2 regions of the Klebsiella sp. GFKo11 genome follow, and region 2 is predicted to be linked to the other one. Evidence: predicted binding sites of a transcription regulator. Region 2 holds the regulator's gene; the other holds the start of a gene.
What was found. Region 2 encodes ArgR, which controls arginine synthesis, uptake and breakdown. Its sites were predicted from a motif close to ANTGAATAAAAATACANT; they were not measured.

Region 1: argC (N-acetyl-gamma-glutamyl-phosphate reductase) is a predicted target of ArgR. The motif match lies at 2,021-2,038, and genes of this name have one in related genera.

What each region holds. Positions count from the first base shown of each region.
Region 1 covers NZ_CM151369.1:6,185,745-6,189,165, reverse strand. The annotation lists gene ppc (phosphoenolpyruvate carboxylase) at 1-565, opposite strand, end outside; gene argE (acetylornithine deacetylase) at 822-1,973, opposite strand; gene argC (N-acetyl-gamma-glutamyl-phosphate reductase) at 2,158-3,162, shown strand; gene argB (acetylglutamate kinase) at 3,169-3,421, shown strand, end outside.
Region 2 covers NZ_CM151369.1:618,744-622,164, reverse strand. The annotation lists gene mdh (malate dehydrogenase) at 37-975, opposite strand; gene argR (transcriptional regulator ArgR) at 1,389-1,859, shown strand; gene yhcN (peroxide/acid stress response protein YhcN) at 2,214-2,477, shown strand; gene yhcN-B (DUF1471 family stress response protein YhcN-B) at 2,583-2,849, shown strand; gene aaeB (p-hydroxybenzoic acid efflux pump subunit AaeB) at 2,998-3,421, opposite strand, start outside.

The DNA of each region.
Region 1 (3,421 bases), 850 kb from region 2:
CGGTATGCCATGACTGGGCAATCAGCTGGCGCAGACGGCGCATCACCTGGTGACGTTCATAGTCAGCGATATCGTTGTTATCAAGCTGTTTCAGGCAGTTGTTGATTTCACCCATCTTGTGGATCAGGGTACGGCGGGTAATCTCGGTTGGGTGAGCGGTTAAAACCAGCTCCAGAGACAGGGACTCCACCGCTTTTTTAATAATGTCTTCGTTGAGATTGGGTTGGTCTTTGAGCTTTCTCAGGGTACGAGCAATCACTTCCGGATTGCTAGCCGCTTCGCCCTTTGGCGAAATGCTGTGGTATTGCTCAGCGGTATTCGCCAGGTTCAGAAACTGGCTGAAGGCGCGCGCCACTGGCAGCAGCTCGTCGTTGGACAAGTTTTGCAACGTGGTGAGCAGTTCCTGGCGGTTGGCTTCATTGCCTGCGCGAGAAGATTTGGACAACTTACGGATAGTTTCGACACGATCAAGAATGTTTTCTCCCAGCGCATCCTTGATGGTGTCGCCCAGCACCTTACCGAGCATACTGACATTACTACGCAAAGCGGAATATTGTTCGTTCATGTTACCCCAGACACCCCATCTCATTTTATTTTGTTATATCCGGCGCTCGATAATTTGAGCAGTGGATAAGCAACCGTCTTTTATAAAGCCACGTAAAAACCCCCACGTCAATTGTTGCGAAATCGCTTCAGCAAACGAATAAATAGCGGCAATTTGCGAAATTTAACTCAGAGGTCGCTTGATAAGTGTTGCTTATGAAAGTGTGATAATTGTCACTCTCCCGCCCTGATACAAAAGAGCGGAAGAATGCGTATTTTTAATGCCAGCAAAAATGGTGGACCACCTGAGTGATAAGCTCACGAGTCGGCTTAATAAAGCGCGTTTCCAGGTACTCATCCGGCTGGTGGGCCTGGTTGATGGAGCCAGGGCCTAATACCAGCGTCGGGCAAAGGGTCTGAATAAATGGCGCTTCGGTGCAGTAGTTCACGACTTCGGTTTGCGCGCCGAGCAGCTTTTCGACAACCGCAACCAGTTTATGGTCCGGCGGGCATTCATAGCCGGGGATCGGCGGATGCAGTTCGGAAACGGTCAGACGCCCAGGCCAGCGTTCGCTTACCGGTGCCAGCGCTTCTTCAAGGAGTCCGTTAAGATCGTTGAGCGTCATACCCGGCAGCGGGCGAATATCCATATGCAGTTCGCAGCAGGCGCAAATGCGGTTGGAGGCATCGCCGCCGTGAATCGCTCCGAGGTTAAGTGTGGGGTACGGGACGGTAAACGCAGCGTAGTGATAACGCTCTTTTAAGTCGTCGCGTAGCTGCACGATGCGACCAATGGCATCGTGCATCAGCTCAATGGCGTTGACGCCGCGTGCCGGGTCGCTGGAGTGGCCGGATTGCCCCTGGACGCGAACCGCGTTGGACATGTGGCCTTTGTGCGCACGCACCGGCTGCAGTGACGTAGGTTCGCCGATAATGGCGCAATCCGGTCGCAGCTGGGTAGTTTCGGCAAAGTAGCGGGCACCGGCCATGCTGGTTTCTTCATCGGCAGTTGCCAGAATATAGAGCGGTTTTTTCAGCTTAGTCACATCAACATCGCGCAAAGCATCGAGAATAAAAGCGAAGAAGCCTTTCATATCCGCGGTGCCAAGGCCGTAAAGTTTGTTGTCGTGCTCGGTCAGAGTGAAGGGGTCGCGAGTCCAGCGACCATCATCAAACGGGACGGTATCAGTATGCCCGGCTAGCAGCAGGCCGCCAGCACCGTTGCCGGTACTGGCCAGCAGATTGAATTTATTGCGTGTACCCGGCACCGGTTGAACTTCAACGTTAAAGCCAATATCGCGGAACCAGCCTGCCAGTAAATTGATTAAAGACTCATTGCTTTGATCCAGCGCCTCTTCGGTTGCGCTGATGGAAGGTGTGGCGATCAACGCGCGGTAAATCTCGATAAAGGGCGGTAAATTGTTTTTCATTGTTGACACACCTCGGGTCATGATAGTATCAATATTCATGCATTATTTGTGAATAAAAATACATTATCGCTGAGCCTAAGAAAACCTATTTAATGTAGGGATGATGTTCTTACGGCTTAACAGGGTGGGGAAGGCAACGGTCTTCCAGAGCAAATATACGTAAGCAAGAAGGTGAAGAGCCCCAATGTTGAACACGCTGATTGTGGGCGCCAGCGGTTATGCCGGCGCAGAGCTAGTGGCCTATGTAAATCGCCATCCTCATATGACCATAACCGCTTTGACGGTCTCCGCGCAAAGCAATGATGCGGGAAAATTAGTTTCCGATTTGCATCCGCAGCTAAAAGGGATTGTTGACCTGCCGCTGCAGGCAATGTCCGATATTAGCGAGTTTAGCGCTGGGGTCGATATCGTTTTTCTCGCTACCGCCCACGAAGTGAGCCATGACCTCGCGCCGCAGTTTCTCGCGGCGGGTTGCGTGGTGTTCGATCTTTCCGGGGCGTTCCGCGTTAACGATGGCGCTTTCTACGAAAAATATTATGGTTTCACTCACCAGCACCCTGAGCTGCTGGAACAGGCGGTTTACGGCCTGGCCGAGTGGAGTGTCGATAAGCTGAAAGAGGCGAATTTGATTGCGGTGCCGGGTTGCTACCCGACGGCGGCCCAGCTGTCGTTGAAACCGCTGATCGACGCGGACCTGTTGGATCTTAACCAGTGGCCGGTGATCAATGCGACCAGCGGCGTTAGCGGCGCCGGGCGTAAGGCTTCCATCGGCAACAGCTTCTGTGAAGTCAGCCTGCAGCCCTATGGCGTCTTCAACCACCGCCATCACCCTGAAATATCCACTCATCTGGGTGCGAACGTTATTTTTACCCCGCATCTGGGCAACTTTAAGCGTGGGATTCTGGAAACCATCACCTGCCGCCTGAAGCCTGGCGTGAGCAAAGAGCAGGTGGCGGCGGTGTTCCAGCAGGCCTATGCGAACAAACCGCTGGTGCGTTTATATGATAAGGGCATGCCCGCATTGAAAAATGTCGTGGGTCTGCCATTCTGTGATATCGGTTTTGCGGTCCAGGATGAACATATCATCGTCGTGGCGGCGGAAGATAATCTGCTGAAAGGCGCGGCGGCCCAGGCCGTACAGTGTGCAAATATCCGTTTCGGCTTCGCTGAGACGCAGTCTCTTATTTAAGGTGTGATGATGAATCCTTTAATTATCAAACTCGGCGGCGTCCTGCTGGATAGCGAAGAAGCGCTGGAGCGCCTGTTTACCGCGCTGGTGAATTATCGCGAGACGCATCAGCGTCCGCTGATTATTGTCCACGGCGGCGGCTGCGTGGTGGATGAGCTGATGAAGCAGCTTAATCTGCCAGTGAACAAGAAAAACGGTCTGCGAGTGACCCCTGCGGATCAAATCGACATTATTACCGGCGCGCTGGCGGGGACTGCCA
Region 2 (3,421 bases):
CGGAACAGAGGTTCCGGCGTATCTTTTCGTGAAATGTTATTTATTCACAAAATCCTCACCGAGGGCGATATCTTTCTTCAGCGTATCCAGCATCCCTTCCAGAGCCTGTTGCTCGAACGCGCTGAGTTTGCCAATCGACTGGCGCTCTTCTACACCATTTTTACCCAACAGCAGCGGCTGTGAGAAGAAGCGGGCATATTGACCATCGCCTTCAACATAAGCGCATTCGACAACCCCTTTCTCACCTTGCATTGCGCGAACCAAAGAGAGGCCGAATCGTGCTGCTGCCTGGCCCATCGACAGCGTCGCTGAACCACCACCGGCTTTTGCTTCAACAACTTCGGTCCCGGCATTTTGAATGCGCTTAGTCAAATCAGCCACTTCCTGTTCGCTAAAGCTCACGCCAGGAATTTGTGATAATAAAGGAAGAATGGTCACGCCAGAGTGGCCGCCAATAACCGGCACTTCAACGTCTGATGAAGATTTGTCTTTCAGCTCAGCGACAAACGTATTTGAACGGATAATATCCAGCGTCGTGACGCCAAACAGCTTGTTCTTATCGTAAACGCCAGCTTTTTTCAGCACCTCGGCCGCAATCGCCACCGTCGTATTCACCGGGTTGGTAATAATCCCAACGCAGGCTTGCGGGCAGGTTTTGGCGATCTGTTGCACCAGATTTTTCACAATCCCGGCGTTAACGTTAAATAAATCGGAGCGATCCATGCCGGGCTTACGCGCGACACCTGCGGATATCAGCACCACATCAGCACCTTCCAGTGCCGGGGTTGCGTCTTCACCGGAAAAACCTTTGATTTTTACATCGGTAGGGATATGGCTAAGATCAACCGCCACGCCCGGGGTTACCGGAGCAATGTCGTACAACGAGAGTTCTGAACCTGAAGGCAGTTGGGTCTTAAGTAGTAGGGCAAGCGCCTGGCCAATTCCACCAGCGGCGCCGAGGACTGCAACTTTCATCCTAAACTCCTTATTATGGTTAAAATAGTCTTTCGTTACTCCGTCGCCTGGACCTTAATTCACAAGATGAACAATTACAATAATTATGGCTGAAGAATGCGTGGTCGTGCGCAGCGATGCAACAGCTTCGCATTTTCCTCCCTGAGACTGACCATCCAGCAAAGCGTAGTACCGGATCGACTGTTGGTTACAATACACCCAGCGCATTGGGCAGAACAACATCATTTAATAACATTTCATTTACTTTTGTAGCAATTTGCGTGCCGTGACACAGGCATGTTCCTTATTAGGGTTATTTGCTAAAATATGCCCCCTTCATAACATTATTTACGCTTCTCCCCTGCGGATTATTTGCATAAAAATGCATGGTTATGCATAATGATGTTGTTTTTACCACCATAATTGGGTGACTTATGCGAAGTTCGGCGAAACAAGAAGAACTGGTTAAAGCGTTTAAGGCGCTGCTTAAAGAAGAAAAATTCAGCTCTCAAGGTGAAATCGTACAGGCGCTACAAGAGGAGGGCTTCGATAATATCAATCAATCGAAAGTCTCGCGTATGCTCACGAAATTTGGCGCAGTGCGTACGCGTAACGCCAAAATGGAGATGGTGTACTGCCTGCCTGCCGAGCTTGGCGTCCCGACAACCTCCAGCCCGCTGAAAAATCTGGTGCTGGATATCGACTATAACGATTCGGTTGTTGTCATCCATACCAGCCCTGGCGCAGCACAGCTGATTGCCAGACTGCTGGACTCTTTAGGCAAGGCTGAAGGTATTCTTGGCAGCATTGCAGGTGACGATACTATTTTTACCACCCCAGCCAGAGGTTTTAGCGTTAAAGATTTGCATGACGCCATTCTCGTCCTGTTTGAACAAGAACTCTAAGCTTCTTCCCTCTGGTTAACTCCAGAGGGTTCCCTCTCAAAAAATCAGCATTTATTTAACATTTAGTGTGTTTTTCCACTTCTATACATTCCTTTACCTAATGAATCCCCCTGAAGCGCACAAAAGATCAAATCATCATATCCATATGATTTTATTAACTATAAAAGTTAGCCATGACCAAAGACTGACATTTCTAATTCTTATACGTTATAAAGAAGACATTTCTTTGTAATTATTTACAAGAACAACAATTAGCACGGTATTAATATTTTCAGTGATTAGTGTATACTTGATTTTGTGATGAGGGTCACGAAACAAAGACCCCCAATAAAAAGATTCGACGAGGTCAACATCATGAAAATCAAAACCGCTGTAGCCGCATTGAGCATGCTTTCCGTTCTGTCTTTCGGCGCTTTTGCCGCTGATTCTATTAACAGCGAGCAAGCTCAAGGCCGTCAGGCAATCGGCACCATTTCCGTCGGCGCGGTAAGTGCTTCCCCGATGGATATGCACGAAATGCTGAATAAGAAAGCTCAAGAAGAAGGCGCTTCCTCCTATCGCATCATTGAAGCGCGTACTGGTGACCACTGGCATGCAACTGCAGAACTTTATAAATAAGATTTAACAATTGTCGGTCATTAGCTGAAATACAGAATATCCCTCAGCGGCCTGAGTGCATTGAAACCTCCCGCCGCTGCAAACAATATGATTGGAGTAAAGATTATGAAAAGCGCAATTATCATCGCATCCCTGGGCCTGGCTTCCGTACTCTCTTTTGGCGCGAACGCTGCCGTCAATCAAGTTAACGCTGAGCAGGCACAAAATCTGCAATCTATGGGTACCGTTTCCGTTTCTCAAGTAGGTAGCGCCCCAATGGATATGCGTCAGGAGCTGGCGGCTAAAGCCGAGAAAGAAGGCGCCAGCAGCTACCGTATTATTGAAGCTCGTACTGGTGACAGCTGGCATGCTACGGCTGAGCTGTACAAATAAACCCTCGTCGTCTCATCTGACGACTTGCCCCCGCCTGTTGGGGGCTTTTTTTTGTCTCTGTCGTGCGTTAAAACGCGAGTTCCCTTCCAGCCCTTCTTCCGCTTCATCAAATGCTAAAGCATCTACGCAGCTTATCGCCGGGTGGCGTTTAGCTATTGATCAGTACATGCTGGTATTTATGCAGCATCTCCACCAGTCTGCGCACGGGTTCCGTCACCTGCGGTGATGCTTCCCAGTGCTGTAGCTTTTCCTGATAGATATTGAGTTCATCTAACAGTCTGGCGAAATAATATCGACGTTTATCATCGCTACCGGCAGAAATAACACGATCGGCTGTACGCCGTAGCTGCCGATGAAACGCAGACAGGTCGTCATTTATCGGTACAGGTGCATCACGCAGACGTTGATGGGCAATAATCAAGGTCAGCGCCAGACGAAAACGCGCGATATCACCAGGGAACTTATTCAGCAGTAAAAAAAGTTGGCGATACAGCGCCGGCAGATGGTTCTCCTTGCGTCGCGCCGTATTGGTCGTCAGCGACGAAACCGCTGCCGATACAAACTGGTTTAAT